DNA from 3 places in the Thiomonas arsenitoxydans genome. Region 3 is predicted to be linked to each of the others. Evidence: predicted binding sites of a transcription regulator. Region 3 holds the regulator's gene; each other region holds the start of a gene.
The links. Region 3 encodes HrcA, which represses chaperone genes, less so after heat shock. Its sites were predicted from a motif close to TTAGCACTCNNNNNNNNNGAGTGCTAA; they were not measured.

Region 1: the regulator HrcA is predicted to act here: its motif matches at 2,584-2,610, upstream of rpoH (RNA polymerase sigma factor RpoH).
Region 2: the regulator HrcA is predicted to act here: its motif matches at 9,306-9,332, upstream of THI_RS03765 (co-chaperone GroES).

Annotation. Positions count from the first base shown of each region.
Region 1 is NC_014145.1:996,288-1,006,881, forward strand. Features, by position in the region: gene THI_RS04525 (multicopper oxidase family protein) at 1-530, opposite strand, end outside; gene THI_RS04530 (TolC family protein) at 550-1,992, opposite strand; gene THI_RS04535 (hypothetical protein) at 2,088-2,474, opposite strand; gene rpoH (RNA polymerase sigma factor RpoH) at 2,640-3,548, shown strand; gene THI_RS04545 (transglutaminase TgpA family protein) at 3,642-5,714, opposite strand; gene THI_RS04550 (DUF58 domain-containing protein) at 5,714-6,823, opposite strand; gene THI_RS04555 (AAA family ATPase) at 6,855-7,778, opposite strand; gene THI_RS04560 (histone deacetylase family protein) at 7,870-8,802, shown strand; gene THI_RS04565 (branched-chain amino acid ABC transporter permease) at 8,865-9,845, opposite strand; gene THI_RS04570 (branched-chain amino acid ABC transporter permease) at 9,848-10,594, opposite strand, start outside.
Region 2 is NC_014145.1:822,988-833,581, reverse strand. Features, by position in the region: gene THI_RS03800 (c-type cytochrome) at 1-625, opposite strand, end outside; gene yihA (ribosome biogenesis GTP-binding protein YihA/YsxC) at 842-1,534, shown strand; gene THI_RS03790 (patatin-like phospholipase family protein) at 1,515-3,815, opposite strand; gene THI_RS03785 (zinc ribbon domain-containing protein) at 3,844-4,521, opposite strand; gene THI_RS03780 (zinc ribbon domain-containing protein) at 4,585-5,745, opposite strand; gene THI_RS19480 (zinc ribbon domain-containing protein) at 5,801-7,042, opposite strand; gene groL (chaperonin GroEL) at 7,179-8,819, opposite strand; gene THI_RS03765 (co-chaperone GroES) at 8,878-9,168, opposite strand; gene THI_RS03760 (IS1634-like element ISThsp7 family transposase) at 9,591-10,594, shown strand, end outside.
Region 3 is NC_014145.1:3,293,032-3,303,625, reverse strand. Features, by position in the region: gene THI_RS15645 (porin) at 1-645, shown strand, start outside; gene THI_RS15640 (universal stress protein) at 779-1,204, shown strand; gene hrcA (heat-inducible transcriptional repressor HrcA) at 1,232-2,251, opposite strand; gene THI_RS15630 (NAD kinase) at 2,368-3,258, shown strand; gene recN (DNA repair protein RecN) at 3,272-4,948, shown strand; gene rapZ (RNase adapter RapZ) at 4,945-5,904, shown strand; gene THI_RS15615 (hypothetical protein) at 5,865-6,062, opposite strand; gene THI_RS15610 (YeeE/YedE family protein) at 6,065-7,219, opposite strand; gene THI_RS15605 (sulfurtransferase) at 7,204-8,235, opposite strand; gene THI_RS15600 (sensor domain-containing diguanylate cyclase) at 8,442-9,704, shown strand; gene clsB (cardiolipin synthase ClsB) at 9,783-10,594, opposite strand, start outside.

The DNA.
Region 1 (10,594 bases), 1.4 Mb from region 3:
TGCACCATTTCGTCAGCGTGCGGGTGGTACATGAAGGTGCCGCTTTTGCGCAGCTCGAATTCATAGACGAAGGTCTGGCCGGGCGCGATCTGCGGCTGCGTCAGCCCGCCCACGCCGTCCATGCCGTTGGGCAGGATGAGGCCGTGCCAGTGCACCGTGGTGTGCTCGGGCAGCTTGTTGGTGACGAACAGGCGCACGCGGTCGCCTTCCACCGCTTCGATGGTGGGGCCGGGGCTGGAGCCGTTGTAGCCCCAGAGCTTGGCCGTCATGCCGGGCGAGATTTCGCGCACCACGGGTTCAGCGACGAGGTGAAATTCCTTCACGCCGTCTTTCATGCGAAAGGGCAGGCTCCAGCCGTTGAGGGTGACGACCGGGTTGTAGGGCCGGCCGGCCTGGGGGTGTAGCGGGGCTGCGGTCTCGGCGCTGTTGTATTGATGGGGTTCGGGCGCGGCGGCCAGGGCGTTGCGGCTGGCGGCGCCTGCGGCGACGAGGGCCGCGGCAGCGCCGAGAAAATGGCGTCGGGTATTCATGGTGTGAAAGTCCTGTGGGTCAGTGGCTGGAGACGGCCGGGGCGGCGTTGGCAGAAGCGGAGTCGGGCAGGGCGCCCGGGCCTGCGTCCACGCCAAGCTGGGCGGCTTGCCAGGCGGCGTCGGCCAGCCAGTAATTGCGCTGCGCGGAGATCGCCTCGCGCACCGCCTGCACCTGCACCTGCGCGGCGGCGACGAGCTGAAAGGTGCCGATGAGCATGCCGTTGTAGCGAAGCTGGCTCTCATCGAGCACGGTCTGCGCCAGGGGCACGATCTGCTCGCGGCTGAGGCGCTGCTGCTGCCACGCGCTGCCGCGCAGGGCGTCGGCCTCGCGCAGTTGCGAGGCGGCGCGGCGCGCGGTGGCGATGGCGCGGTTGCGCGCGGCGAGCACGCGGTCGGCGGCGGCGCTGCGGCGGGCGTCGCCCAGATCGAACAGCGGCAGCGGCAGGCTGAGGTCGAAGCCGTTTTGCGGCGGCGCATCGCTATACGTCTTGCGCAGGCCGCCGAGTTCGACATGCTCGATCAGGCTGGTAGCGCGCGCCAGCCCTGCGGCTTGTGCGGTGGCCGTGTAGTCGGCGCGGGCGAGCTGCACGTCCAGACGCTGGTCGAGCGCGGTTTGCAGCGCCATCGGCGCGGCTGCGCTCGGCTGCTTGGGCACCTCCGGCAGTTGCGTCGGCAAAGCGAGGCGGGCGGCTTGCTCTGCCGACAACCCCAGCACCTGCACCAGCGCTTCGCGGCTTTGCGTGGCGGCCAGTTCGGCGCGGCTCAGGCGTAGCTGGCTGTCGGCGGCGAACAGGCCTTGCTGCGCCGCGTCGAGCTTGGTGAAGTTGCCCGCCTGCTGCATGCGGTCAGCCAGAATGGCGGTGGCCTTGGCCGCTTCCACCACATCGCGGTCGTAGGCGGCAGTTTGCTGCGCCGCCACGGCGCGAACCCAACTCAGCCGCGCTTGCGCCGCCGTGCGCAGCACCGCGCGGGCGAGGCTGAGCCGAAGTTGCGTCTGCTGCGTGTCGTTCAGGCGCGAACGCGTGGCCAAGGTGAGCAGATCGAGCAGGCCGAAGCTGAGACTACGGGTGATTTCCACTCCGCCGCCTCCGATGAGCAGGCGCTCGAAGCCGAAAACCGGGTTGGCCAGCCGGGCGTTTTGCGTGGAGTCGGCCGAGTCGGCCTGCGCCTGCGCGATCAGCCCCTGCAATGCGGGGCTGCCGAGCAGGGCGATGCGCACGGCGTCATCGGCAGACAGCGGTTTGGACAACAGCGCGTCGATCTGGGCCTGCGTGTCTTGCTGCTGCGCGGGGTCGCGCATCAAGTGCAGCGGTGTGCCGGTATGGGGCAGGGTAATGACGTTGACGGCCTGTAGCGACTGCCGGGTTTGCAAGGGCGCGCAGGCTGCCAGCAACGCGGCTGCGGCCAGGGGGGCGAGCCGCAGCGCCCGCCGGCGCACCTGCGGTCTGGGTAGGTTCCACATGAATTGACACCTCATTCGAGCCGCGACAGCGCGCGGCGACACGATGCGCAGCGCGCGTCTTGCGACCCGCGCTGCAACCGGGACTCAAACGGGGGTCAGGCTCTGGGAGGGCGCTGCAGGGCGCGCAGATCGGCGCTGTGCCACGCGGTGTTGGCGGTGGAGGGGCAGGAGTGCTGCGCGGCGTCGGTCAGCAGCAGGGTGAAGGCCGGAGGCTGAGCCACGGCCAGATGGCAAATCACGCAATGCTGGTGATCGTGAGAGCCGCAATCGGCTGGGGTGTTGGCGTCGACGTGGCAGCCCGGCATCGCGTCTGAAGTGTCTTGCTCTGCCGCCAGCGAGTGCAGATCCGCCATTGAGGCCATCTCATGCGCCTGCGCCGGGGTTTGCACTCCGTCGCCCAAATTCATGCTGACCTGCGCCCAGCCGCGCAGAGGCAGCAAGACGAGCAGCAAGACCAGAATGGGACGCAGCAAGCGAGACATGCAGCAAAGTCTAACCTAAGAATTCGCAGGCACACTGCCGTCATCAAACCCCCCATAGAACGTGCGGAAAATGGGTTTTCGCCCCGGCCCGGCAGGGAACTATTGGTCATTAGCACTCTCTCACTGTGAGTGCTAATATCAAACACAAACAGGAGGATTCCATCCATGACCCACACTCAGTCAGCCGCAATCGTTCTGCGCCCGGCCCAGGTCGATGGCGCGTTTCCGCTCGCCTTGCCCAGTCTGGGCAATCTGGACGCCTACATCAGCGCCGTCAACCGCCTGCCCATGCTCAGCGCGGAAGAAGAGGCGCGGCTGGCGCGCACTTGGCGCGAGCAGGGGGACAAGGACGCGGCGGGCAAGCTGGTGCTGTCGCACCTGCGGCTGGTGGTTTCCACCGCACGGCAATATCTGGGCTACGGCCTGCCGCATGCCGACCTCATTCAAGAAGGCAATATCGGCTTGATGAAGGCGGTCAAGCGTTTCGACCCGGCGCATGGCGTGCGGCTCGTGAGTTACGCCCTGCACTGGATCAAGGCCGAAATTCACGAATACATTCTGCGCAACTGGCGGTTGGTGAAAGTGGCCACCACCAAATCGCAGCGCAAGCTGTTTTTCAATCTGCGCTCGATGAAAACGGCCAACGCCGGCATGAACGAGGCGCAGATCGACGACATGGCGCAGGCGCTCAACGTCAAGCGCGAAGATGTGATCGAGATGGAAAGCCGCATGGGCGGCGCCGACATCGCGCTCGACCCCACGGTGGAAGATGGCGAAGAGAGCTACGCGCCCATTTCCTATCTGGCCGACAACACGCAGGAGCCGATGGCTGTGCTCGAAGCGCGCAGCCACGACCGGCTGCAGGTCGAAGGGCTGGAAAACGCGCTGGAACTGCTCGATGCCCGCAGCCGCGCCATTGTCGAGCAGCGCTGGCTGCAGGTGAATGATGACGGCAGCGGCGGCAAGACCCTGCACGAACTGGCCGCCGAATACGGCGTGTCGGCCGAGCGCATCCGCCAGATCGAGGTGGCGGCGATGAAAAAAATGCGCAAGTCGCTGGCGGAATTTGCCTGATTCGTTTGCTTGGTTCGTTTTCCCGATTCGGCCTTCGCACTGTTTAAAAAAGCCCGTCATCGACGGGCTTTTTTGATGTCTGTCGCGAGCGCATCAACGCCAGCGGCGCACGGCCTGCCGCAGCGCGGCCCATTGCGTTTTGCGCTGGCGGGCATCAACTGGCGGGGCGTAGCGCCAGCGTTCGAGTTGCATCAGGAGCGCAATGGCGGCGTGCGCGGATTGGGGCGGGAGGCTGTCAGCGTCCAGTCGGGCAGGGTCGATGCGGCCCGCCAGAGTGCGCGGCGGGGTGGAGGGTTCACTGTCGATGCCGACCTGCTCCAGCTTGCCGCGCAGCAGGGCGTAGGTCTGCGTCCAGGGATCGTGCCTGCGGCGCTCCAGCGCCAGAAACGCGCCGCCGATGGCGGTGGCCACCAGCAGGGTGGCGATGGCCAGCGCGGCCAGGGTGGCCATGTCGGGTTGGTGCAGGCCGAGCTTGTTCAGCAGATCGAGCTGGCGCTGGCTGCCGTAGTGCAGCACCCACTGGTTCCAGGTGTTGTTGAGCGCGTCCCATTGGTTGCGCAGTTGCAGCAGCAGCGCGGCGTCGCGCGGGCCGAGCACGGCCACGCCCAACAGGGGCTCGCGCGAGGCCAGGGTGGCGCCGCTGCGGTCGATGCGCGCCGGGTCAACGGCGGCGGTAGGGTCGGCCCGCACCCAGCCGCGTTCGGGCAGCCAGTATTCGGCCCAGGCGTGGGCGTCGCTTTGGCGCACCACCCAGGTGTCGTCCACCGGGTTGAAGCGCCCGCCCTGGTAGCCGGTGACGATGCGCGCGGGAATGCCTGCGGCCCGTATCACCACGACGAACGCCTGCGCGTAGTGTTCGCAAAAACCGGCGCGGCGGTCGAACAGAAATTGGTCCACGCCGTCGCGCAGGCCGTAGGTGCCAGGGTTGAGGGTGTAGCGGAAGGGTTGGTTGCGAAACATCTGCAGCAGGGTTTGCGCGACGAAGGCGCCGCCCTGTCTGGCCGCCTTGGCTTGCGCGGCGAGTTGCCTTCCCAGCGCCACGCTGCGCGGATCGAAGCCCGCAGGCAGGGCTTCGTCGGCGCGCAGAGCGGGGCTGAATTGCGTGGGGCCGTAGCGAAACTGCGGTGACGACTCGACGGTGTAGCGCGAGAGGTGGTCGAGCGGCCGCCCGGTGACCAGTTGCAGGTCGGGCAGCCACTGCACCCGATATCCCTCGATCTCGGGCGCGGCCACTGGGGCATCGAGCGCGAAGACGAAGGTCTGCTGCGTGGGCTGCAGGGTGACGGTGTAGCGCACGGGCGGGCCGCTCAGGTGCAGATCGGCGGGCGGGGAGAGGGCGGCGCGGTCGCGCTGGCGCGGGTTGGGCAGCCACACGCCGTTGTCGAACACACTCAATACCGGGCCGCGCCAGTAAAGCTCACGGTCGGGCGGGCGCGGGCCGTGGAACACCACGCGGAATGCGACCGAGTCGTCTCGCGCCAACTCGGCGATCTGCCCCGGTGACATGCTCGCCGATAGCCCGGTGATGGCCTGCGCGCCGCTTTGCGGCAAGGCCCACAGCGGCGCGCTCAGGCGCGGAAACACCATGAACAGCACGACCATCGCGGGCGCGCCCAGCGCCATCATCTTGAGCGCGGTGAGCAGCGACTGCCGCAGCGGCGGCCGACCAGCGGGCAGATTGGCGTTGACCAGCGCGGCCAGCATGCCCCAGGTGGCCAACACCATGACCAGGGCGGTACCCAGCGATTGCGAGAACAGAAAGTTGGCCGCGATGGTGAAAAAACCGAGGAAGAACAGCACATGGGCATCCCGGCGCGAGCGCATCTCCAGGGTCTTGAGGCCGAGCAGCACACACAGCAGCGCGACCCCCGCGTCGCGCCCGAGTACGGTGTGGAAATCCCATAGGGTGATGACGACGGAGAACAGCAAAATGAGCACCAGCACGCCGCGCCCGGGCAGCGGCGCACTGCGCCAGGCCAGCGCCGCACGCCAGGCCAGCAGGCCGAGCACCAGCGCGCTCGTCCACCAAGGCAGATGGACGAACAGCGGCAGCATCAGCAGCAGCGACACGCCGAGCAGAAACAGGGTGTCGCGCGCATCGCGCGGCAGGGCGTTGGTGCGGTGGGTCCAGCGGGCCAGCAGCGTCTGGCTGGGGTTGGACTGCATCACGACTTGACTCGCGGGGCGGCGCCCGAACGGGGCTGCAACAGGGGGCCGGGATGCAGCGCGAGCAGGCGCAGGCAGGCGGCGCGGTGCGCGGCGCCGGTGGCTGGCCTGATTTGCTGGCCGCCGAGCTGCAGGCCGTAGGGCGTGCCGGTACGGTCGGCCGCCAGCACCCAGGCGCACAGCCGCGACAGCCGGGCTTCGGTGTCGAGCTGCACGGGCAGCGTGGCGAAGTCGAGCCAGAGTTCGGCGCGGGCCTTTGGCTGGGCGGTGTCGCGGCTGATGAGTTCGTCGCTGCGGGCGAATTTTTTCCACAGCACATGCCGTAGCGAATCGCCGGTGCGGTAGGCGCGTACGCCATCGGTTTCGCCGCCGCCGCGGGCAAGCGCCGGGCCGTTGCCTGGCGTGGGGCGGGCGGGCGGCAGGGGCGGGGCGGGATGCTCGGCGGCGGGCAGCACGAGCAGTTCGATCTGCGGCTGCCAGCGGCTCCAGGCCGTCCAGACGCCCAGCGGGTAATAGCTTTCGACGGTGAGCAGGGGCCAGGCCAGCAGACCGCGGCGCGGCGGCGTCCAGCTCAGGGTGAGGGAGGTTTCACTGTTGCGGGCGCAGTCGGCGTAGGCCCAGGGGTAGGGCGGGCTGGACGCCTTGCGGCGAGCTTTCTTCTGGGACGCGGGCGGCGTAGCTTGGGTGCCCGCCGGGCGCAGCGCCAGCCCCCAGCGGTCGCGTGCGCCACCTTGCAGCAGCAGACCGAGACGGGCGCTCTGGCCCTGGTGCAGCAGGCCTTCGGGAGGCCGCGCGGTGAGCTGCAAGCCGCGAAGATTGTTGTGGGTGACGTGCATGGCCATCATCGCGCTGCCCGCCAGCAGGAAGGTGAGTAGATAGCCGAGATTGAGCTGGTAGTTGATGCTCAGCACCAGCAAGACCAGCAGCAGCAGGGCGAAAAACCAGCCGGTGCGGGTGGGCAGGATGTAGACGTTGCGGTGGGTCAGCCGCGTGCTGCCGCCGGCCGGATGGCGCGCTAGCGCCCAGGCATCGAAGCGCTGCGCGAAGGCGTCGCGCAGAGTGTTCGACGCGGCGGGCTGAGGCAGGGCGGTATCGGCGGAGGGTGGCATGATCACGGCTTGGCGCGCGGGCCTTCGGGCCTTACACCGGGACGTGCTCCAGCAGCGATTGCACTGCCTGCAACGAGGCCGCGCGGTTGACCGTGGGGCTGTCGAGGGTGCGCAAGCGGTGCCCGGCAACGAATGGCAGGACTTGCTGCACGTCGTCGGGAATGAGGTAGTCGCGGCCCTGCAGCAGCGCCCAAGCCCGGGCGGCGCGCAACAGGCCCAGACCGGCGCGCGGGCTGAGCCCTTCGATGAACCAGCGCCCGTTGCGCGTCTGCGTGAGCAGCTCCTGCACATAATCGAGCAGGGCGGGAGCGGCATGCACGGCCTGCGCCTGTCGCTGTAGCTCGATCAAGCGCTCGGGGGTCAGCACCGGTTGCAGCTCCGCGATCAACTCGCGCCGGTCGCGGCCTTCGAGAAGGGCGCGCTCGGCGGCGCGGCTGGGGTAGCCCAGAGAGATGCACAGCAGAAAGCGGTCGAGCTGCGACTCGGGCAGGGCATAGGTGCCGAGCTGGTCGAACGGGTTTTGGGTGGCGATGACGAAAAATGGCTCGGGCAGGCGGCGCGTCTGTCCGTCCACACTCACCTGGCGCTCTTCCATCGCTTCAAGCAGGGCGCTTTGCACCTTCGGCCCGGCGCGGTTGATTTCGTCGGCCAGCAGCACCTGCGAAAACACCGGGCCGGGGTGAAACACGAACTCGCTGCGGTTGCGGTCGAACACCGAAATGCCCAGCAGATCGCCCGGCATGAGGTCGGAGGTGAACTGCGCGCGGGCGTACTGCAGCCCCAGCGTGGCGGCCAGAGCATGGGCCAGCGTGGTCTTGCCCACCCCAGGCAGATCTTCGATGAGCAGATGACCGCTGGCCAACAGGCAGCACACGGCGAGTTCCACCTGTGGGCGCTTGCCTTTGATAATGGTTTCGAGCTGGTCGAGCAGACTGGGCAGGGCTGGGGTTTTCACGAGCGGCGGAGTGGGAGGCGACAGCGCACTATGCTACGAGGACGACGTGCATGCCCCCGAATCTGGGGATATGCCGCAGGAGACAAGAACCATGACGACCGGCTTCTACACCCATGCCGACTGCACTCTGCACGAAATGGGGGCAGACCATCCCGAATGCCCGCAGCGCCTCGCCGCCATTGAAGACCGGTTGATCGCCGCGCAGATTGCACCCTGGCTCGAGCGCCACGACGACGCGCCGCCCGCCAGCCTGGAGGACGTTGAGCGCGCGCACTCGGCGCTGTATGTCGCCGATCTCAAAAAGCGCGGTGATTTCGAGCAGGGACATGAGTGGATCGACGCGGACACGATGATGAATCCGCATACCTGGCAAGCCGCGCTGCGGGCCGCCGGTGCGGCCATCAGCGCGACCGATGCCGTCATCGACGGTCATCTGCACAACGCCTTTTGCTCCATCCGCCCGCCCGGCCATCATGCCACTCGCGATCAGGCCATGGGATTCTGTTTTCTCGGCAATGTCGCCATTGCCGCACGCCATGCGCTCGATGTGCGCGGGCTGGATCGCGTGGCCATCGTCGATTTCGATGTGCACCACGGCAACGGCACCGAAGACATTTTCCGCGGCGATGAACGGGTGCTGATGGTGAGCTTCTTCCAGCACCCCTTCTACCCCTACAGCGGTGCGGAAGGCGAGCAGCCGAATATGGTCAACGTCCCCGTCCCGGCCTACACCAAGGGCGACGGGGTACGCCACATTGTCACCGAGCAGTGGCTCCCCCGACTGCGGACTTTCGCGCCGCAGATGCTGTTCATCAGCGCCGGCTTCGACGCCCACCGCGAAGACGATATGGGTCAGATGGGCCTGGTGGAAGCCGACTACGCCTGGATCACCCGCCAACTGGTGGACTTTGCCGAGGCGCAGTGCGAAGGCCGCATCGTGTCCTGCCTGGAAGGCGGCTACAACCTTAGCGCCCTCGGCCGCAGCGTGGCCGAGCACGTGCGGGTGCTGGCGGGGCTGGATTGAAAAAAGGTGGTCATCAAGACCAACGGCTGCTGGGTGGAAAGCCTGCTTGTTGTTTGCTTAGGCTACTTTCCCGCAATCCACCGCGCTTGCAGCTCGCCCACGATGCCACGGCGAAACAGCAGCACGCAGAGCACGAAGATGGCACCGATCACCATGCTCACCGAATCGTTGAGTTGGTGAAACCAGTCGACCCCGGTGGCGTGCACCAGGAAGCGGGAGATGGTGCCCATCTTCTCTTCCAGCACGGTGATGATGACCGCGCCGAGAATGGGGCCGAGATCGGTGCCAAGACCCCCGACCAGGGTCATCAGGATGACCAGGCCCGAAGTGCTCCAGTGCACATCGGTGAGCGTCTCGAAGCCCATGACCACGGCCTTCATCGCGCCAGCCAGTCCTGCGAAACCTGCCGAAATCAGAAACACGCCGAGCTTGTAGCGGTTGACGCGATAGCCCAGGGAAATGGCCCGCGGCTCATTCTCGCGCACGGCCTGCAGCACCTGACCGAAGGGCGAATTCACCACCCGGCGCATAAACCACCAGCTCGCGACGAACACCGCCAGCACCAAGTAGTACATCACCCGGTCGGATTGCAGCGGCAACCCGAACAGCGTGCCGCGTGGGATGCCCTGCAAGCCGTCTTCGCCGCCGGTGAAATGGGCCTGTAGGGCGTAAAAGTAGACGATCTGCGCCAGCGCCAGGGTGATCATCGAAAAGTAAATACCCGAGCGCCGCACTGCAAGCAGTCCCATCACCAGACCGATCAGCAGCGCGGTGGCCACGCCGGTCAGAATGCCCAGCGGCGTGGGCCAACCCCAAGTGGTGAGCGCTAGGCCGGTGAGATAGCCAGCGCCGCCGAACAGCGCGGCATGGCCGAAGGAGATCAGCCCGGCGTAGCCCGCCAGCAGATTGAAGGCGCAGGCAAACAGCGCAAAGCACATCATGCGCATGCCCAGCACCGGATAGAGGCCGATCCAGGGGGCGATCAGCGCGAGAAGCAGCAGGGACCACAGTAGGCCGGCGTACAAGCGGGAGCGCGCGAGCATGTTCATTTCTCCTTGCCGAACAGACCCGCGGGACGCATGGTCAGCACCAGCGCCATCAGGATGAAGACCACCGTGTTGGAGACCGGCGAATAAAACACTTTGGCCAGGCCCTCGATCAAGCCCAGCGCCAGGCCCGAGACAATGGCGCCGAGCACCGAGCCCATGCCGCCGATGACCACGATGGCGAATACCACGATGATGAGGTTGGAGCCCATCAGCGGCGAGACCTGGATGACGGGCGCTGCGAGCACGCCGGCCAATCCCGCCAGGGCCGAACCGAAACCGAAGGTCAGCATGACCATGCGCGGGAAGTTCACGCCGAAGGCTTGGATCAGTGCCGGATTTTCAGTGCCCGCGCGCAGGTATGCGCCCAGCTTGGTGCGGTCGATCAGCAGCCAGGTGCCGAAGCACACCAGCAGGCTGGCGACCACGGCGAAGAGGTAATACGCGGGCAGGTACATGAAGCCCAGATTGAGCGTGGCGCTGAGCAGTTCAGGCGGGTTGTAGGGGGCGCCGGCCACGCCGAAGAACGAGCGGAACACGCCTTCGATCAGCAGGGTAAGGCCGAAGGTCAGCAGCAGACCGTAGATCGGATCGATGCCGCGCAGCCGACGCAGCGCGACACGCTCTACCCCGATGCCGAACAGGCCGACGAGCAGGGGAGCGAACAACAGCATCCACCAGAAATTGAGATGCAGGTATTGCCCGCCCATCCAGGCGAACATGGCGCCCATCATGAAAAACGCGCC
Region 2 (10,594 bases), 1.3 Mb from region 3:
GCATTTCCGGGCTGTTGGTGCGGCGGTCGTTACGGAACATCTGCAGTTCCATTTCCAGGTAGCCCTGCCACTGCCCGCCGATACGCGGATAGCGCGAAGGCATGCCCGCGCCGCCCGGGCCGTGGCACGATACGCACGCCGGTACGGCCCGGTCGGGAATGCCCGCCATCCAGATCGCCTGGCCGAGTTTCAACTCTTTTTTGTCGGCAAAGGCCACCCCGGGCTTGAAGGTCTGGCGGCTGTAATACAGCGCGACATCTCGGATTTGCGCGTCGGTCAGCGTTGCCGCCATGCCATTCATGATGGCGTTGACCCGCGCCGGGTGTTTGGCGCCCTTGGCGATGCGATAGTCGTGCAGCTGCTTGACCAGATAGTCGGCATGCTGGCCGGCCAGTTTGGGAAATTCGGTCGAAGTGGCGTTGCCGTCGATGCCGTGGCAGGCAGCGCAGGTCTGCGCCACCTTGGCGCCCGCCTGAAGCTGCGCCGACGTGGGCGCGGGAAAGGAAGTTTCGCTGACGCTGGACGCCGTCGCCGCCGGGGCGTCTGCGCCCCACGATGGAGCAGACGCCAGCGACAGGCCGGCAAGAGTCAAGACAACGCGCACTGCAACCGAAGGGGTAGGCATGAAAGCGATCCATCAGAAATTCGCCCGCGCCGGACTAACAGTGACAAACAGCGACAATGCACTGCGCCGCGCGGCTCGGACACCGGCGAGAGCGCAGCCCTTTGCTGCACCCGGCCAGCCTGTTTGCACAAGATGGCGCATCCTACCGATACATAAGTTATGGCGAATATAGGGAATTCCAGCAGGTCAACCCCCCCGCAGGTGCGTTTCAGCCCCTTGCTCCACAGTGCGCGTTTTATGGTGACGAGTTCTTCGATGGAGAACCTGCCCGTTACCGGGCTGCCTGAAATCGCTTTTGTCGGCCGCTCCAACGCGGGCAAATCCACGGCAATCAACACCCTGTGCCAGCAGCGGCAACTGGCGTTCGCCTCCAAAACGCCCGGCCGTACCCAGCACATCAATTTTTTCGCCGTCGGCCCAAAAGACTCACCCAGCGGATTGCTGGTCGATCTGCCGGGCTACGGCTATGCGGCGGTGGCCAAAACCGACAAAAAGCGCTGGCAATTGTTTCTCGCCCAGTATCTGGCCGAGCGCGGGCCGCTAGTCGGGCTGATACTGCTGGCCGATTCGCGCCTGGGGCTGACCGAAACCGATCTGAGCCTGCTGGCTTTCATGGCCCCGGCCAGCGTGCCGCTGCATGTGCTGCTGACCAAGGCCGACAAGCTTAACCGCCAGGAGGGACAGCGCGCCGCGCAGGCGGCACGCGATCAACTCGCGCAGCACGCGCAGGCGGTGGGCATGACGGCGCCGATTTCGCTGCAACTGTTTTCAGCCACCAAGCTGTCGGGCGTTGAATCGGCGTCGCAACTCATTGAAAGCTGGCTGGAGGAGGCTGCGAGGCCGACAGAAGGTTCCGAATCCGAGCGGGAGTCCGGCGCGGCGAGCGAGCTCACGGACGACCCAGAGTGAGATAGAAGTTGACTTTCTGCCCTGGCGCCTTGCCCAGGCCGAAATACACCGGGCCCAGCGGCGTATCGGTGCCGAGATACACACTGGTGCTCGAACGCAGATCGCTCAGGCTGACCTGCGCGCGCTGCGCCCAGGTGTTGCCGCGCTCGTAGGCTAGGCCAAGATAGGCGGCGCCGCCAAACAATCCGGGCGTGACCAGTTCGTAGCGATAGGCAATGCGGCCATAGATCAGGTAGTTGCCGATGAGTTGGCCCTCGCGATAGCCGCCCAGCGCGTCGAAGCCGCCGAGCGATAGGTAGTCGAGATTGAGCAGCCCGGCACGGTCGCGGAAGCTGGCCACCCGGGCCGCCACCTCCACGGTGTGCCGCCCGAAGCTGGCGACGTCCTGCCCGGAGAGGTCGATGCGGTCGTAATTGGCATCGCTGCCCAGCGCGGTGCGGGCAAAAAACAGCTCGCCCCGCCCGCTCCAGCCTTTGCGGGGAAAGTAGGCATGATCGAGCCGGTCGGCCAGCACCAGCAGCCGCATGCCGCCTTCGCGCAGCAGGGCGCTGCTGTTGTTCAGCGGCGGCGCCCCGAGCAAATAGGTGCCGTAGATGTTCGCCCGGCTCAGACCGGCGCGCAATTCGCCATAGTCGCCCAGGGGCACGCCCAGATCCAGGCCCACGCGCTGCGTGGTGAGGCGGTAGCGCAGCACGGGGTTGTTGCCGGAATACACATCGACGGGCCGCGCGTCCAGATCGAGATAGGGTGAGACGAACGGCCAGCCGCCGCGCGTGATGGGCTGATATAGCTCGGACATCCAGCGGTTGCGCCAGCCGATCTGCAGATCGTTGCGCCACTCGCCGCCCAGACTGTTGAGCCAGGGCCGCCGCTGCGAGAGCTGCAGCGAAAACCGCGACTGGTTGCGCAGATCGGTATAGAGCCCGAGCCCGAAGCGCAGATAGTTGGGGCCCCAGGGCTTGTCCTGCAGGCGATATTCGAGCACCTGTCCACGCCGACCGGAGACCAGGCGGTAATCCACCCGCGAAAAATCGCCGCTGCCAAAAAGGCGATCAACATCGGTGCGCACTTTGTCGAACTGCAGTGGCTCGCCGGGCTTTTGCTCCAGCCGGGCTTTCAAGGTTTGATCGATGCCCGCAGACAGCCCGCGCACTTCCACCCCGGCCAGCGGCGCGTTGAACTGCAACTGCGCCACCAGAGACTGCGCCCGGCGGGCGAAGGCGTCGCGCCACTGCGCGTATTGCGCGGGCGGCAAGGCCAGCGGTTCGAGCTGCGCGCGGGCGGCCATCACCGCGTCATAGCCGATTTTGATGGCGCGGTCGCCCGCCTGAAAATCGAGCGAGGACAGGTCGCCGAGGTCGGGCGAGATGAGCACGTCGCCCGGCTTGAGCGTGGCGATCTGTGCGCGGATGTTCTGCTCGATCAGAATATTGATCATCTGCGAGGTCAGCCCGACGATGTTGTCGAGCGACTCGCGCGACGCCAGCGGCGTGCCGATATTGATCGCCACCACATGCTGCGCCCCCATGTCGCGCGCCACATCCACCGGCAAGTTGTCCACCAGTCCGCCATCGCCCAGCAAGGCACCGCCAAACTCGGTGGGCGGAAACACCCCAGGCACCGACATGCTCGCGCGCAGCGCCGTGGCCAGCACGCCCTGCTGCAGGATGACCTTCTTGCCCGTCACCATATTGGTCGCCACGGCGCGGAAGGGAATCGGCAGATCGTTGAAATCGCGCACGGTCAGCGCGGGCAGGGTGAGATTGGTCAGCACCTGCTCAAGCTGGGTGGTGTTGACTGCCGCGTTGGGAAACTGCACCTGTCCGTGATCGCTCAACCCGAACTCGATGCCGCCGGGCATTTGCTCGTCGGCCCGTTTGCGGCGGAAGGCCAGCCCTTCGCGCGCCGGGCGACTGGAGAGCACGTTGGCCCAGTCCATGCCCGAAACCTGACTGCGCAGCACATCCACCGACACGCCCTCGGCATACAGCCCGCCGATGATGGCGCCCATGCTGGTGCCGGCGATGCAGTCGATCGGCACGCGCAGTTGCTGCAAAGCTTGTAGCGCGCCAATGTGCGCCAGCCCCCGCGCCCCGCCGCCCGAGAGCACGAGACAGGTCTTGCCGGGCACGACGGTGGGTACGGGTGCAGGGGCAAGCGCGGGCGCGGAAGGTGTTTGAGCGGCGGCAGGCAGCAGCGACAAGCCGCCGACGACCAGCGCCCCGATCAGGCACGCAGCCGCCGCGCCCCGAATCCGCCTGTAGCCCGGAAATTGCCGCATGCGAACTTTCTCGGCCCTTACCTGGCACTCAGGCCAAAGCGTTTCCGCAAGAGCCGCAAAACCGATCTTCCAGAGCCGTCTGTGTGCCACATTGTGAACAGAACCGCCCTTTCAGAGAAGGCGTCGTCGAGGCGGATTCGGCGGCCTGCGCGGCGGGCATCAGCCCCAGAGCCTGGGCGGTCGCCGCGGGCAGCGCCGCGGCCGACTCCGCGCCGCCGCCGAGCAACTGATTGAACTTCCCGATATGCGCCGCGCGCTCCGCATCGAGGCTGGACTGCGGCGCGATCAAGGTGGGGCGCTCCTGGCCAAAGCCGCGCAACTCGCCCGCCATGCCACGCGCCACGTCGGGCAGCCCGCGCATGGCCAGCACCTGTCGCGGGCCGGTGCGCTCGAACAGCACGGTGTCGATCTCTGACGCCCAGACCCGCAAGGTCATGGCCTCGATGTTGATGACGTCTTTTTCCGTCTTGAGCCGATCGGCCAGCACATTGCCCATTTCCATGCGCGCCGATTCATAGCTGCCCTGAATATCGACCCAGATCACGGTGGAACGAAAGTCGTAGCGCCCCCACAGCGCATACACCGCCGCCACGATCAGCCCCGCCCCCAACAGCGCCGCTGCCGCAAAGTAGAGAAACAGGTTTTCGATGCGGTAGGGATTGGGCAGGTTCAGCGCCTGGCTTCGATCGGAAAATTCGTAACTCATAGTGATGGGTTGGGTGGGTGTTAGCAGGCGATTTTCTGGCTTCCCTGGCTTCAGGGAGCGTGTTTACTTGAGCCGATGACCGCAGCTACCGCAAAACACATCGTCCGGCTGCACGGCGGCGCCGCAGGCCGGGCAATGTGTGGTGTCGGCCACTTGGGCGGGGGAAGTCGGCTCCGGTGATGGAGCGGGAGGTTGAGCCGGAGGAGCCGCAGGTGGCGGGGGCGGCGGCGCGACAGGCGCGGGGCGTGGCTTGTAGTCGTCGAGCTTCTGTTTGAACTGGGCCAGCTTCTGCCCAATCTGCTCAGACCCAGCCGACTCCACGCCTTCACTCACCGCCCGGTACACGAAGATCATGCCCAGCACATAGATCAGGCTCACCACCGACCAGGCGAGAAACCACACCAAGCCGATCGACAGGCCCGCGCCGCCCATGCCCGCGCCGCCCAGCGCCACACCTTCCATGCCGCGCATGCCACCGAAGCCACCGAAGCCCCCCATACCGCCCATACCGCCGAAGCCCCCCATGCCCATGCCGCCGAAACTGCCCGCGGCAAAAAATCCGCCGACGAACATGCTGCCCACGAACACCACGGCAAAGATGAACGCCACAGCCGGGAACACCAGCAGCCCCAGCACCAGAAAGTGCATGAACACTTCCAGCGGCCGCTGGGTGACAATGCCCACGGCGCGCGACAGGCTGGCGATGAAGCCCTCGCCATGCCAGACCGCCGCAATCATCAGCGGCCCGGCGAGCAGCAGCACGGCGTAAGCCAGCGCCACCACCACGACCAAAGGCCCGCCGAGGAGAAAACCGAGAAACCCGCCAATGCCTGGAATGCGGCCGAACAGCGACAGCAGATAAGCCGCCAGCAGAATCACGCCAAACCCCAGGCCGAGCAGAATCAGCAGCCCGATGACGTAGAGCGCCGCCTGCACCCCGCCCAGAAACGCCGGGGCGAAACCGCGGATCGGCTGGTCATACGCCTGATCGACCAGCATCAGCCCGCTGGCATTCATGCCCACGATGATGATGATCGCGCCCAGCAGCCCCATCAGCATCGATACTGCGGCGCTGCCCGAGCTCATGCCCGCCGCCGCGCCCCCGCTGATCGCCAGCCCGCCGAGCACGAAGCTGCCCGCCAGCATGGCCAGCGCGCGCCAGTTGTGCAGCGCCTCGTAGCTGCGCAGCAGCACGCCGAGGTTGTTGGTGGTTTTCACGGTCATGATGTCCTCCCTGGACGGTGGTGAAGTTTGGTCGGGTCAAACCCGGTACAGGCTCTCACGGATTGTTCTGTTCCGACGACGAATTGGGGCATTCGGGAATCTTGCCCCACAGCGGATCGGGCGACAGCGGCGCGCCGCAATACTTCCAGCGCGTTTCCTGAATGCAGAGTTGCTGGGTGAAAAAGTTGCCCTTGGTCTGACAGGCTGCTAGCGCGGCGCGCAGGGCTTCGACCCGTCCCGTCGGCTTGGGTGGTGCGGCGTGAGGCACGGGCTCTGCGACGGGCGCGCGGGCCTGCGTCGGCTGAGGCGCTGGCGGCGCAGGGCGCGCAGGCGCAGCAACGGGCGCAAAGGTCTCCGGCTGGGCCTGACGTTGCGGCACCGCCGGAGCAGGCGTGGCCGTGCTGGGCTTGCGCACGACAGGCTCGGGCTTGGGTGCGACCACAGGCGGCGCCGACGCCACCGCCGGTGTGGTCGGCACGGCCTGCGACGCTGGGGCAGGCGCGGCCGCAGCGGCGCGGGATGTACTCGCCGCCGTTGGCTGAGCCGGAGCCGACGCCGCAAACGCCGCCTCGCTCGCACCTACGGAAGCACCCGTCTTGTCTTGCTGCGGAGGTTGCATCGACCACCACAGCCCTCCCCCGCCTATGAGCAGCAGCGCAATCACGCCCGTGGCGATACCGCCGATGAGAAACGCGTTGCTGCCCTTCACCGGCTGCTGGGCGCCTTGGCCGCGCCCGGATCGAGATGACTGATCGGGCGAGGCACTGCGGGGCGGCGGCGCGGCGCGGGCCGCCTGTGCACGCTCGCGTATTTCCGCTTCCAACCGGGCCGTGGCGGCAAGGCGCTCGGCCTCGCGCTGCGCGCGCTCACGCTGCGCTGTCTGTTCGGCTTCTCGCGCAGCCGCAGCCGCAGCCGCGGCGGCTTCATTCTCTGCCTGCTGCTGTTTCGCGCGCTGCAGTTGCGCCTGGGCCTGCGCTTGCCGATCAGCGGCCTCCTGCGCCTGTCGCTCGGCTTGCCGCCGGGACTGCTCGGCCTCGGCTTCGGCCCGTCTCGCCTCTTCAGCCCGGCGCGCCTCTTCGTCTCTCAATGCCTGCGCATCGCGATGCGCCTGAAGTTGCGCGGCCTGAAGTTGCGCCGCCTGCTCGGCTTGCTGGCTCGCCTCATTCTGGGGATGCGGGGCAGCAGCCTCTGGGGGCTGCATCGGCTTGACCTGAGTCGGCAACAACGCGCCGCACTGTCGGCAAAACTTGGCGTCTTCTTGGTTCTGCGTGCCGCATTGGGTACAAAAACGTGGCATGGTGGCCCCCAGATCGAAATGGCAACGATCTTAACGAGAGCGTTGACAGCTTCATGCGTTTTCCATGACAAAAAAGCCCGCCATCCTTGCGGATGGCGGGCTTGCGTTGCAGCACGCTGCTGAACGGGACCTGGAATTACATGCCCATGTCGCCCATGCCGCCCATACCGCCGCCGGGCATGGCGGGTGCGCTCTCGTCCTTCGGCGCCTCGGCCACCATGCACTCGGTGGTCAGCATCAGGGCCGCCACGGAGGCGGCGTTTTGCAGCGCGGTGCGGGTGACCTTGGTCGGGTCGAGAATGCCCATATCCAGCATATCGCCGTAGGTGTCATTGGCGGCGTTGAAGCCAAAATTGCCCTTGCCTTCAAGCACCTTGTTGATCACCACGCTGGGCTCGCCACCGGCGTTGGCAACGATTTCGCGCAGCGGCTGTTCAATGGCACGCAGCACAATCTTGATGCCAGCTTCCTGGTCGTGGTTGTCGCCCTTGATCTCGCCTGCGGCCTGACGGGCACGCAGCAGGGCCACGCCGCCGCCAGCCACAATGCCTTCTTCCACCGCAGCGCGGGTAGCGTGCAGGGCGTCTTCGACACGAGCCTTCTTCTCCTTCATTTCCATCTCGGTGGCGGCGCCGACCTTGATGACGGCCACACCACCGGCCAGCTTGGCCACGCGCTCTTGCAGCTTTTCGCGGTCGTAATCAGAGGTGGCTTCCTCGATCTGGATGCGGATCTGCTTGACGCGCGCTTCGATGTCGGCGGCAACACCAGCACCGTCGATGACGATGGTGTTTTCCTTGCCCACTTCGATGCGCTTGGCCTGGCCCAGATCGGCCAGCGTGACCTTTTCCAGCGTCAGGCCGACTTCTTCGGCGATGACCTTGCCGCCGGTCAGGATGGCGATGTCTTCCAGCATGGCCTTGCGACGGTCACCAAAGCCCGGTGCCTTGACGGCCACGGTCTTGAGGATGCCGCGGATGCTGTTGACCACCAGGGTAGCCAGCGCTTCGCCGTCCACGTCTTCAGCGATGATCAGCAGCGGACGGCTGGACTTGGCCACTTGCTCCAGCGCGGGCAGCAGGTCGCGGATGTTGGAGATTTTCTTGTCGTGCAGCAGCACGAACGGGTTGTCGAGCACGGCAACCTGTTTGTCCTGGTTGTTGATGAAGTAGGGCGACAGATAGCCACGGTCGAACTGCATGCCTTCGACGATGTCGAGCTCGTTTTCCAGGCTCTTGCCGTCTTCGACGGTGATCACGCCTTCCTTGCCCACCTTGTCCATCGCCTCAGCGATGATCTGGCCGACATTCGCGTCGCTGTTGGCCGAGATAGAGCCGACCTGCGCGATTTCCTTGGTGTTGGAGCAAGGCTTGGAGGCCTTCTTCAACTCTTCGACCAGCGCGGTGACCGCTTTGTCGATGCCGCGCTTGAGGTCCATCGGGTTCATGCCGGCGGCCACATACTTCATGCCTTCGCGCACGATGGCTTGGGCCAGCACGGTGGCGGTGGTGGTGCCGTCACCGGCGTTGTCGGAGGTCTTGGAGGCGACTTCCTTGACCATCTGCGCGCCCATGTTCTGCAGCTTGTCCTTCAGCTCGATTTCCTTGGCCACGGACACACCGTCCTTGGTCACGGTGGGGGCGCCGAACGAGCGCTCGAGCACCACATTGCGGCCCTTGGGGCCCAGGGTCGTCTTGACAGCGTTGGCGAGAATGTTCACGCCTTCCACCATGCGGGCGCGGGCGTCCGCACCAAAAATCACGTCTTTTGCAGCCATTGAAATTCTCCGTAAATTTGCAGTTGAAGCAGGAATCAGATCACGCGAATGACGTGAATTACTTCTCGATGACGGCCATCAGGTCGTCTTCGCGCATCACCATCAGTTCGTCGCCGTCGACCTTGACGGTCTGGCCGGCGTACTTGCCGAACAGCACGCGGTCGCCCACCTTCACTGCCATGGCCACCAGCTTGCCCTGGTCGTCATGCTTGCCCGGCCCCACGGCCAGCACTTCGCCTTGATCGGGCTTTTCCGCCGCGCTGCCCGGGATCACGATGCCCGAGGCGGTAGTGGTTTCTTGTTCGATACGCTTGACCACGACACGGTCATGCAGAGGGCGCAATTTCATGCAAATCTCCTGAAGTTTGTGGAAAACCGGGCGCCTGCTCGGAGCCCAATGACAAACCGCCTCCCGGACGATGCCCGGAACCGACGGCCAGAAACCCATTTTGAAGGCGCGTACATGACAGTGCGATGAAGCCGTTGTTAGCACTCACCTTCAACGAGTGCTAATTATAGGGACGGCCTTTCGGGTTTCAAGAGCCAGCGCACAAACCCCGCGAGCGGAGGTGATCGACAAGAAGTCCGCCGAGAGGTCGCCCGCCCCTGAGTTCGACAGTTCGAAGCCGTTGCGCAGCCACAAACAATCGCCGGGGTCCTATGAATCAATCACTTGCAAGCGCTCAGAAGGGCGTTTTCAGATTTCTTTGTAGTGCCAATTTACTACCGTGAAGTAGTTCATCTGCGCGTGCGCAGCGCTATACTTGGTGCATGTTCCTCAAGATCTCCTCCTCGGGCGGTCACCGCTACGTTCGGCTGGTGGAGTCGTTCCGCAACGCGGATGGCCAACCCCGGCAACGCACGATCGCAACCCTCGGGCGTCTGGACGAACAGGGCGGACCGCTCGATGCCCTGCTGGGGGCCTTGCTGCGGGCCAAGGGTCGGCCTTCGGGCGACAGTGATCCGTCTCAGGTGCGCTTCGAGTCGGCGCTGACGTTGGGCGATGTTTGGGCCCTGCACGCCTTGTGGCACGAACTCGGATTCCATGGCCTGGGCGCCATCTTCCGGCGCGCCCGGTTCACCACTGCGGTCGAGCACGCGATCCGTGTGATGGTCTTCAACCGACTGTGCGACCCAGACTCCAAGCTGGGCGTGCTGCGCTGGCTGCAGACCGTCAGCATGCCCGGCATCGACGTGGACAAGCTGACGCATCAGCACTTGCTGCGCAGCATGGATGCCCTGATGGACCACCAGCAAGCCGTCGACGACTGCGTGGCCCAGTTGCTGCGCCCGCTCATTGATGAAGACCTCTCGGTGGTCTTTTACGATCTGACCACCATCCGCGCCGAAGGTCTCAGCCAGCAAGACGGTGATGTACGCCACTTCGGCCTGTCCAAGGAGGGCGTGATCGCCCGGCAGTTCCTGCTGGGCGTGGTGCAGACAGCCGACGGCATGCCGATCTTCCACGAGGTGTTCGACGGCAACGCCGCCGAGGCGCCGACCCTGGAGCCCACCTTGAAGAAGGTGCTCTCGCGCTACCCGCACATCAGGCGCCTGGTGGTGGTGGCCGACCGCGGGCTACTTTCGCTTGACAACATCGAGGCGTTGTCCAAGTTGCATGGGGCTGGAGATCGGCCGCTGGAGTTCATCCTGGCGGTGCCGGGGCGACGCTACGGTGAGTTTGTCGATCTTCTCGAGCCCATGAGCGAGCGTGCTGCCCAGGCCAACCAGGAGATCGTCGAAGAGGCGCAGTGGCAAGGCCATCGCCTGGTGGT
Region 3 (10,594 bases):
ACCCCGACCTTTGCAGGTTTCCAGGGTACCGTAGCTTATGGTTTTGGTGGCCAGCCGGGCAACAACTCCAATGGTCGCGCTTATAACTTGGCATTGACCTATGCCAACGGCCCGATCTCTGGTGGCGTGACGTACCTGCAGCATAATTTCACCGCAGGGACCACCGCAGTTGCCACCCAGGCATTGATGTTGAATTCAACCGGCAACAGCATCATCCCCACCGACGGCTATTTCAAGAGCAAGCTGTGGAACATCTATGGTGCCTATGACTTCGGTGTGGCTAAGCTCGGTGCTTATTACGCCCAAGAGAAATTTGGTGATGGTGCGGCGATGACCTTGGGCGGACAAAACCCCAACCTGAAGATCTGGAGTCTGGGTCTGACGGTGCCGGTTGGCGCAGGTGCCGTTCTGGCCAGCTACGGCCAGCGTAAAGACAGCAACCTGAACAACTCGACGGTCAAACAGGTGGCCATTGGTTACACCTACGCTTTGTCCAAGCGCACCAACCTGTACACCTCCTACGCGCACATCACCAACCAGAGCAATGTCGACCAGTACGTCGGCGATGCAACGATTGCTGGTTCTGGATTGATGGGTGGCCAATCGTCCAGCGGCTTCGCCCTGGGCATCCGTCACAAGTTCTGATCAGCGCAAGCTGTTTAGCAACTTCTTTGAAAGCCGCCTTCGGGCGGCTTTTTTTCGACTGTATGGATCGCAAAAAGGCCGAAGAGCTGTCAAGTTGCGGCAGGCATAATGCCCGCACAGGGAGGGTTGTTCAATGCACATTGTTCTACCGGTCGACGGATCGACTTACACCGCGCGGGCTGCGCAGGTTCTGGTGCAGCAGGTCCGACAGTACAAGGAGCCGCCGCGCATCACTCTGCTCACGGTGGCGCTGCCCATCGGCACGCCGCTGGCGCGCGCGCAGCTCAGCAAGGCCACGCTGGACGAGTATTACTGCGACGTCAGCGCGCAGGCGCTGGCGCCCGCTGAAGGCGTGCTGAAACAGGCCGGGCTGGCGTTTGAGTCTCGTTTTGTGGTGGGCGACCCGGCCGAGCAGATCGCCGCCGAGGTGACGCGTCTGCAGCCCGACCTGCTCATCATGGGCACGCACGGCCACTCGGCGCTCAAGGGCTTCGTTATGGGGTCTGTGGCGAGCAAGGTGGTGGCGTCCACCACGGTGCCGGTGCTGCTGGTGCGGTGAGCCGCCGCGACGGCGCGTTAACAGGCCCTACCGCTGGCTCAGCGCATTGCCCACCAGCTTGGAGGTGATGTCCACGATCTGGATCATGCGGTCGTAGGCCATGCGGGTGGGGCCGATGACGCCGAGGGTGCCGACCACTTTACCGTCGGCCGCATAGGGTGCGGTGATGACGGAGAGTTCTTCGAAGGGCACGGCCTCGCTTTCGCCGCCGATGTAGATGCGCACGCCATCGGCACGGGCGGAGGCATCCATCAGTTTGAGCAACTGGGCTTTTTGTTCGAACAGATCGAAGAGCTGGCGCAGCTTACCCAGATTGCCCCCAAAGTCGCCGATGCCGAGCAATTGTTGTTGCCCGGAGATGACGACTTGATCTTGCGGTTGCTGCAGCGCCTGACTGCCGGCCTGCACGCCGGCCTGCATGAGGGCGACGAGTTCGCTGCGCAGGTGCTCCACCTCGCTGCCGAGCTTTTGCGTGACCTGCTCGAAACTCAGGCCCGAAAAATGGGCGTTGAGGTAGTTGGTGGCGGTATTGAGCTCGTTCTGGCTGAGGGCGTGCGGCCAGTGCAGCATGCGGTTTTGCACATCGCCCTCGGGGCTGACGATGATGAGCAGAATGCGATGCTCGCTCAAGCGCAGAAATTCGATGTGGCGAAACGCGGCGCTGCGTTGCGGCGCCAGCACCACGCCGACGAATTGCGACAGGCTGGACATGAGCTGCGCCGCCCGCATCATGACCTGCTGCGGCGGGGCGGTGTCGATGTGCTGTTGCAGCGTCTGCGGCAGCAGGTCGGTTGGCATCTGCGGCTGGGCGGTGAGCATGGCGTCGACAAACACCCGGTAGCCGCGCGGGGTGGGAATGCGCCCGGCCGAGGTGTGCGGGCTAGCGATCAGGCCCATGTCTTCGAGATCGGCCATGACGTTGCGGATGGTGGCCGCGGACAACTCCAGCCCCGAAGCGCGCGACAACGTGCGCGAACCCACCGGCTGACCGTCGGCGATGTAGTGTTCGATCAGGGTTTTGAGCAGCAGTCGGGCGCGTTCGTCCATGCGCAAATTTTAGGCCGCAGACGGCGCGCGGGCACGACACGCTACGCTGGACTTGCGCCTGTGCTGTAATTTGCCGCCAGGGCGGTGTTCTCCGCCGTGCCTCCACTTTGAACCCCATGCCCCGTACCGTGTTCCAGCAGGTCTTGCTGATCGGCAAGTATCAGGCGCCGCAGGCGCAGCGCAAACTTGGCGAGATTGCCGCGCGGCTGAGCCGGGCCGGAGTGGAGGTCTGGGTGGGCGAGCTTACCGCGCAGCACACCGAGCTGCCTTACCCGGTGCTGCGCAGCAGCGAACTGGCCGAGCGCACCGCGCAGGGCGGTTGGGTGGCGGTGGTGCTGGGCGGCGACGGCACCATGCTGGGCGCGGCGCGCAGGCTCGCTCCGCTGAATGTGCCGCTGGTGGGCATCAACGCCGGGCGGCTGGGCTTCATGACCGATATCGCCGACAGCGAGTGGGAGCCCGCGATCGACGGTCTGATGGCCGGCGACTTCGAGCGCGAGGAGCGCGCCATGCTCAGCGGCGCGGTGGAGCGTGCGGGGCAGACCATTTTCAGCGCCATTGCGGTGAATGATGTGGTGGTCAATCGCAACGGCGCGTCGGGGCTGGTGGAGCTGAAGGTGGAGGTGGACGGGCGCTTCATGTACGTGCAGCGGGCAGACGGCCTGATCGTCGCCACGCCGACGGGCTCCACGGCCTATGCGCTGTCGGCCTACGGGCCCATTCTGTACCCCAGCGTGGACGGTGTGGTGCTGGTGCCGATTGCGCCGCATACCCTGTCGAACCGCCCCATCGTGCTGCCGGGCGGCGCCGATATCGTGATCGAGGTGGTCACGCCGCGCGACGTGAGCGTGAACTTCGACATGCAGAGCTATGCCGAGCTGATCGGCGGCGACCGCATCCGCATCGCGCAGGCGCCGTATCGCTGCGTGTTTCTCCACCCGCCGGGTTGGAGCTATTTCTCCACCCTGCGCCGAAAACTTCATTGGCATGAAGTGCCTGATGACTGAACCCCACTGAGCCATGCTGCTGCATCTGCATTTGCGCGACTTTGTCATCGTTCCCGAGCTCGATATCGATCTGGCGGGGGGCTTCACCGTGCTCACCGGAGAAACCGGCGCGGGCAAATCCATCCTGATCGACGCGCTCAAGCTGGCGCTGGGCGAGCGCGCCGACAGCAGTGTGGTGCGCGCGGGGGCGCTGCGCGCAGAGATCAGCGCCGAGTTCAGCCTGAGCCCGCCGCTGGCCGCCTGGCTGGACGAGCAGGGATTCGCCGCCGAGGCCGACACGCTGCTGCTGCGCCGCGTGATCGACGCGCAGGGCAAGTCGCGCGGCTTTCTCAACGGCAGCCCGGCTACCGCCGCGCAACTCAAGGCAGCGGGGGAATGGCTGGTGGACATTCATGGGCAGCACGCCTATCAGGGGTTGGTGCGGCGCGAAGTCGTCACCCACCTGCTCGATGGCTACGCCGGGGCGCAAGACGAAGCCCGGGCCGTCGCGCTCGCCTGGGCCCAGTGGCGCGATGCCGACGCGGCCTTGCAGCAGGCCAGGGGCGACGTCGGTGCGTTGGCCGAGGAGCGTGAGCGCCTGCAGTGGCAGTGCGAGGAACTCGATCGCCTGCGTCCTGCCGAGGGCGAGTGGGCCACGCTGGAGGGCGAACACAAACGACTGGCGCATGTCAGCAGTCTGCTCGAAGACTTCGCTCTGGCGCAGGGGGGGCTTGACGGCGAGGACGTGAGTGCGCTGTCTTTGCTGGCGCAGGCGCAGCAGGCGCTGGAGCGGGCGGCGCAGGTCGATGCCGGTCTGCAGCCGCTGGTGCAGCAGATCGACGCGGCGCAAACCAGCCTGAGCGACCTCAGTCACGAACTGCGCCGTCTGGCCGAACGCACCGAGGCGGACCCGCAGCGCCTGGCCGAACTCGACGCCCGGCTTTCGGGCTGGATGAATCTCGCACGCAAGCATCGCGTGGCGGCGGCCGACCTGCCGCAAACCCATCACGCCCTGCGAGACAAAATCCAGCAGCTCGACCGCAGTATCGACCTGCCCGCGCTGGAAAGCGCCGAACAGGCCGCGCAGGCCGCGCTGCAGAAGGCGGCGGCCAAGCTCAGCGCCAAGCGCCGCAAGGCCGCGCAGCAACTGGCCAAGGCGGTGCAGGCGGCCATGCAGGAACTGGGCATGCCCGGCGGGCGCTTCGACGTGGCGCTCACCCCGCTCGACGCCGTGGGCGCGCGCGGGGCGGAGGCGGTGGAACTGCAGGTGGCGGCGCACCCCGGCGCGGAGCTGAGGGCGCTGGGCAAGGTGGCCAGCGGCGGCGAGCTGTCGCGCATCGCCCTGGCCGTCGCCGTGACCACCAGCGCCCTGCAAGACACCGAAACCCTGATCTTCGACGAGGTGGACGCCGGCATCGGCGGCGCCGTGGCGCAAACTGTGGGACGGCTGCTGCGCCGCCTGGGGGGCGACCGGCAGGTGCTGGCCGTCACCCATCTGGCGCAGGTGGCCGCTTGCGCGCAGCAGCATTTCGCAGTGCGCAAGCACAGCACGGACGGGCAGACCGCCAGCCTGCTCGACGCGCTCGACCTGTCACAACGGCGTAGCGAAATCGCCCGTATGCTGGGCGGCAACGCGCAATCGAGCGCCGCGCTGGAGCATGCCAGCGAGCTGCTCTCGGCTTGCGAAACCCCGTCCGTGGAAACCCGATGAGCCCGTCTGAAACCGCTGCTGTCCCAACGCCTGCCGATGCGCGATCGACCCACCAGCTCGTGCTGATTTCCGGGCTGTCCGGCTCGGGCAAATCGGTGGCGCTGACCGCGCTGGAAGACTCCGGCTATTACTGCGTGGACAACCTGCCGCCGCAACTCATCACCCCGCTGGTCGAGCAGACCCGCGCTTCGGGGCAAAAGCGCGTGGCCGTCGCGGTGGACGCGCGCAGCGCCGAGTCGCTGGCCGACGTGCCGGGCCTACTCGAAAACCTGCGCGATTGTTGCGAGGTGCATGCGATCTATCTCGACTGCGCCACCGACACGCTGGTGCAACGGTTTTCGGAAACCCGCCGCCGCCACCCGCTCACCAGCCGCGTGACCGCGCAGCAGATCGGCAACCCTGCTGCCGCCCGCGGCGAGGGCTACGCCAACGCGCTGATCGAATCCATCGAGCTCGAACGCGAACTGCTGCGCCCGGTGGCCGAGATCGGCCTGCACATCGACACCAGCCAGATGAAGTCCGCCCAGTTGCGCGACTGGATCAAGCAGACCGTGCGGGTGCAGGCCAGCCAGATGGTGGTGCTGTTCGAGTCGTTCGCGTTCAAGCGCGGCGTGCCGCTCGACGCCGACTATGTGTTCGACGTGCGCATGCTGCCTAACCCGCACTACGACCCGGTGCTGCGGCCCCTCACCGGGCGCGACGCCCCCGTGGCCGAATTTCTGCTGCGCCAGCCCGAGGTGCTGCAGATGCAGGCCGACATCAGCGGGTTTTTGCAGCGCTGGCTACCCAAGCTGGCCGCCGATCACCGCAGCTATGTCGGCGTGGCCATCGGCTGTACCGGTGGGCAGCATCGTTCGGTGTTTCTGAGCGAACAACTCAGCCGTGCTTTCGCCAGCCAGTACACCGTACTGCTGCGTCACCGCGAGTTGGGCTTGACGGGGTCGAGCGAGCAGTGACCCGCGTCCGCCGCCGGGCCGTTGCCCAGCGCGAGAGGAGGCGGTTCGGCAAACCGGTCGTGCGGCGTGCTCACGCGCCAGTCCAGCACCAGCAGCAAGACCACAGCGGCCCAGAACAGGGCGATCAGCCAGGGAAATTTTCGGTGCATCGTTCGCATTTTCAATCCGCCATCCCCAGACGATGGCGCACGCGCACGCCCACCAGGCTGCCCGCGAACGCGCAGGCGAACCATACCCAGCCGTGCAGGCTGCCAGTGGCGATGCCCGAGAAATACGCGCCGACATTGCAGCCGAAGGCCAGCCGCGAGCTATAGCCCAGCAGCAAGCCGGCAACAACGGAAGCCAGCCATTGCCGTGCGGGCAGGCTCACCGCTGGGCTGGCTTTTCCGCGCCAACTGGCAGCGATGAGCGCGCCCAGCAACAAACCCAGATCGGTGACGCTGGTGTTGTCGGCCAATACCGTGGCGTGCAATTGCGCCTGCTGGGCCGGTAGACCCCAGAAGGCGTTGTGGCGGAGATCGAAGCCCAACGCCTGCACAATCTTGGCGCCCCACAGCCCCAGGCCGTACACAATGCCCCAGGGCTGCCCGGCAACCACCAGATTGGCGGCCGCCAGCAGCCCTAGGCCGATGGCGGCCCACCACACCGCAGGCCCGCGCCAGCGCGAAGGTTGCGTGCCGCGAAACCTCCACAACAGCGCGGCCAACAGGGCGAGGGCCGCAAGCTGGACGATCAGCGTTTCGGCGGCCCCGAGGCGGTGCACCAGATTGACCGGCGGCAGTGCGCCCAGCGTTAGCCAGGCTGGAAGCTGAGCCGCGCCGAGAAAGCTGCCGAACACGAAGGCGGGCAGCACGGCAAGACTCACCGGATGACCGAGCCCGGCCTTGTACAAAGTGCCCGAGCCGCAGCCATCGGCGATCTGCATGGCGGCGCCGAACACGAAGGCGCCTATCAGCAGACTGATGGAAAGCGGCCCGTCGGCGCCCTGCAGCGCGGGCTGCGCGGCTAGCAGAGGCACGCTGATGAGCATGGCCACCGCGATGCCGACAAATTGCGCCCAAAGCCCTATGGGGTCGCGCCGAGTGATCCATACCCTCCAGCCGGTGGTGAAGCCGAAGGCGGCCGCCGAAAGCAGCACGCCATAGCCCAGACCGATCAACCAGAGCAGGCCCTGCCGCCAGCCGACCAGCCAGGTAATGGCGGCAAACCCGGCCAGGCCGCCGAGCATCAACAGGCTGCGGCCAAGGCGGCGGTGTGCTGGGCGTGTCGTTTGCGCCGCTGTGGTGTGAAGCGTTGAGCTCAGAGTGCTTGCCATGTCTGTTCCAGTTGTTGCCAGCGGGTGGGGACATGCGCCATGGGGGCGTCGGCGCGCGACCAGTCCACCATCGAGCCGGGGTAGAGCGCCACATGCGGGCGGTGCAGAACTTCGGACAGCACGAACCAGTTGGTTGCGGCCCAGTGGCCGGTATTGCAGAACGAGACGATCTGCACGGCGCCGGGCTGCTGTGGCAACTGAGCAGCGATTCGCTGCAGCGTGGACACAGCGGGCAGGGCGCCGCTGCCCGGCTCAAACCAATGCAGATTGTCGAAGTCCAGCGCGCCGGGCAGGGTGCCGGGGCGACTTGCGGCGGGGGCTTTTTCGCGGCCCAGGTAGAAAGCCTTGGGGCGGGCGTCCAGCAGCAGCGTGCTTGGGTGGCCGAGATCGCGCGCCACCTCGGACCGGGTGGCGAGCAGGGCGTCGTCGAGTTGCGGGGTGAACGCGCTGGGCGTCGGTGCGGGCGTGGGCTGGCGGGTGAGCGGCAGTGCGGCGGCCTGCCAGGCGGTCATGCCGCCGTTGAGAATGGCGAGATGCTTCAGTCCCAGCCATTTGAGCGTCCAGTACACGCGGGCGGGTGCGCCGAAATCGCTGGGATCATCCCCGCTGGCGACGAGCACCACGGGGGTTTCCGTGTTCAGGCCCAGTCGCCGCACGAGAGCGGTGAACCGAGGCAGCGGCAAGAGCTGGCCCGGATTGCTGGAGGGGCCGCGCCAGTCGGCATAGGGCGCGGCAAGTGCTCCGGGAATGTGCGCCACGTTGGCCGCTGCCGCATCGTCGCGGAGGTCGATGATGCGCACCTGCGTAGGTAGAGTGGCCAGGGCTTGCGCCGAGATCAGCGGGCCGAAAGTCTGCGCCGTGCCCGGCACGGATGACGCGGATGGCGCTGCGCTGACGCCTTGTTGCAAGGCACAGGCGGCGAGCAGCCAGCCCAGGGCGCAGATGCGGCACAGACGTGACCAGGCGGAACGGCGAGGGGGGTGAAGAGAAGAAGGGGCGGGGGGCGGCGTGTTCATGCACCGCATTCTGGAAGTCCGGCGGCGAAAACGGAAATACAGAGTTGTCATGCGCATCCAACCACAAGGCATATGAGATGAGCCCGCCGGACCATGCGCTCTGCGCAGTGCTAACCTGTTTTCTCATACCCATCGCAGAGTGGAACCCATCATGCACGCCCCAAGCCATCCAGACCGGGTTACGCATCCGGCGCCTGAAGTTCGTCATGGCTGACCCCGACCAGGCGGGTCGCCCCAGCGCAGAATGGATCGACCAGTTGCCGGCCTGTGTAGCGATGCTGGTGGGCGATACCGTGCGTTACGCCAACCCCGCGGCGCTGCGGCTGTTGCGGGCGCGCCAGCCGTCCGACGTCATCGGGCATGAGGTCGATGTTTTCATTCACCCGCTCGATCTGCACCGCGCGCTGGCGCGGCTGCGTCACGCCGAGGGCGGCGGCATCAACCCGGTCACTGAAATTCGCGCCTACTCCTGCGACGGCCAGCCGCTGATGCTGGCCATGAGCAGCGCCATCGTGGTGGTGGACGATGAACGCGCGGTGCTGGCGAGCTTTCTCGACATGACCGAGCGCGCCGCGATGGAGCAGCGCCTGCGCCAGACCGACGAAGATTTCCAGCGCATGATGAACACCATGCAGGATGTGTTCTACCGCACCGATGCGCAGGGCATTACCCGCTACGTCTGCCCGGCGGTGAAGAACGTGCTGGGCTACACCGCCGAGGAAATCATCGGCCTGCCCGCTGCGGCCTTCTATCCCGATCTGTCGGAGCGCGACGCCCTGGTGGCCGAGATTCGCAAGTACGGTGCGGTGCACGATTTTCCGGGCCGCATGCGGCGCAAGGACGGGGTGATCATCGACATCTCCATCAGCACCCAGGCCTTGCGCGACGAGCAGGGCCAATACGCCGGGGTCGAAGGCATCTGGCGCGACATCAGCGAGCGCAAGGCGCTGGAGCGTCGGCTCAAACATCTGGCGACCTTCGACAGCCTGACCGGCATCCACAACCGCTCCAGCATTCTGGGCATTCTCGAGCGGTTGTTGCAGCGCAGGCCGCCGCTGTCGGTGCTGTTGCTCGATCTCGACTATTTCAAGCGCATCAACGATGGATTCGGCCACGCCGCGGGTGACCGGGTGCTGTGTCGCTTCGTCCAGATCATCGAGGGCGAAAAACGCAGCCGCGATTTTTTCGGCCGGCTGGGCGGCGAGGAGTTTCTGTTGATTCTCGATGGCGCGGACGAGGCCGAGGCGGGGCAGATCGCCGAGCGCCTGCGCGCTGCGGTCAGCGCCGAGGCCATCGCCTTGGCCGAGGGCGAAGCGGTGGCGCTCACCATCAGCTTCGGCATGACCCAGTCGCGCTCAGGCGATACGCGTACCGCCGACGTGCTGGTGCGCGCCGACCGGGCGCTCTACCGCGCCAAGCAGATGGGGCGCAACTGCGTGTGCGGCGAATCGTCCCAAGGGGGAGCCTAAGAAACACGCCGGGCCGCCCCAAGTGTTTCGTTGCCCCCTGTGGGGGGAGAGCCGCGTGAAGCGCGGCTTTCGGGGGGGCTAATATTCGTTTTTCACCCCGCCGGCCAGGGCGACAAAGGCCCGCGCGGCGACGGCCACGAACGGCCGCAGCCACCACGGCGCCCGCGTGCGCAGACGTTCGGGCGTGTTGATCGGCAGCGACTGCGCGATCTGGCTTTCGATATGCGCGCCCAGTTCCAGCGCGAAGGCGCGGTCGAGCACGGCGAGATTGGCTTCGAGATTGACCAGCAGCGATAGCGGGTCGATGTTGGAGCTGCCGACCGTGGCCCAGTCCGCATCGACCACCGCCACCTTGGCGTGCAGGTAGGCGGGGGTGTATTCATAGATGTGCACCCCGGCGCGCAGCATTTCGCCGTAGAGCGCGCGCGCCGCCCACGCCGCCATGCGGTAATCGATACGGCCTTGCAACAGCAGCTCGACGCGCACGCCGCGTGCCGCTGCATTTTTCAGCGCCTGGCGAAACTCCAGCCCCGGATAGAAGTAGGGGCTGACGATGAGCACGCGCTCGCGCGCGCGGTTGATGGCGCGGATGTAGCTGTGCTCGATGGCGCGGCGTTGCGAGAAGTTGTCGCGCACCACCAACGCGGCCAGGCTTTGCGCGAGGGTCTGCGGGGTGGGGCGGGGTGCGGGTGTGCGGGGCGCGGTCGCTGTGGCGCTGCTGGGCGGCAGTGGCGCGCCGTCTTCGTCGGCTACGGGCATGTCGCTGCCCCAGTCCAGCAGTTCCTGCCAGTAGGCGCGGCGGTTGGGTGAGGTGTCGAACACGCCGGGGCCGGGCAGTTTGCGCAGGCGGCGCTGCAGGCTGCCGGTGAGCACCGTGCGCAGCCATAGTC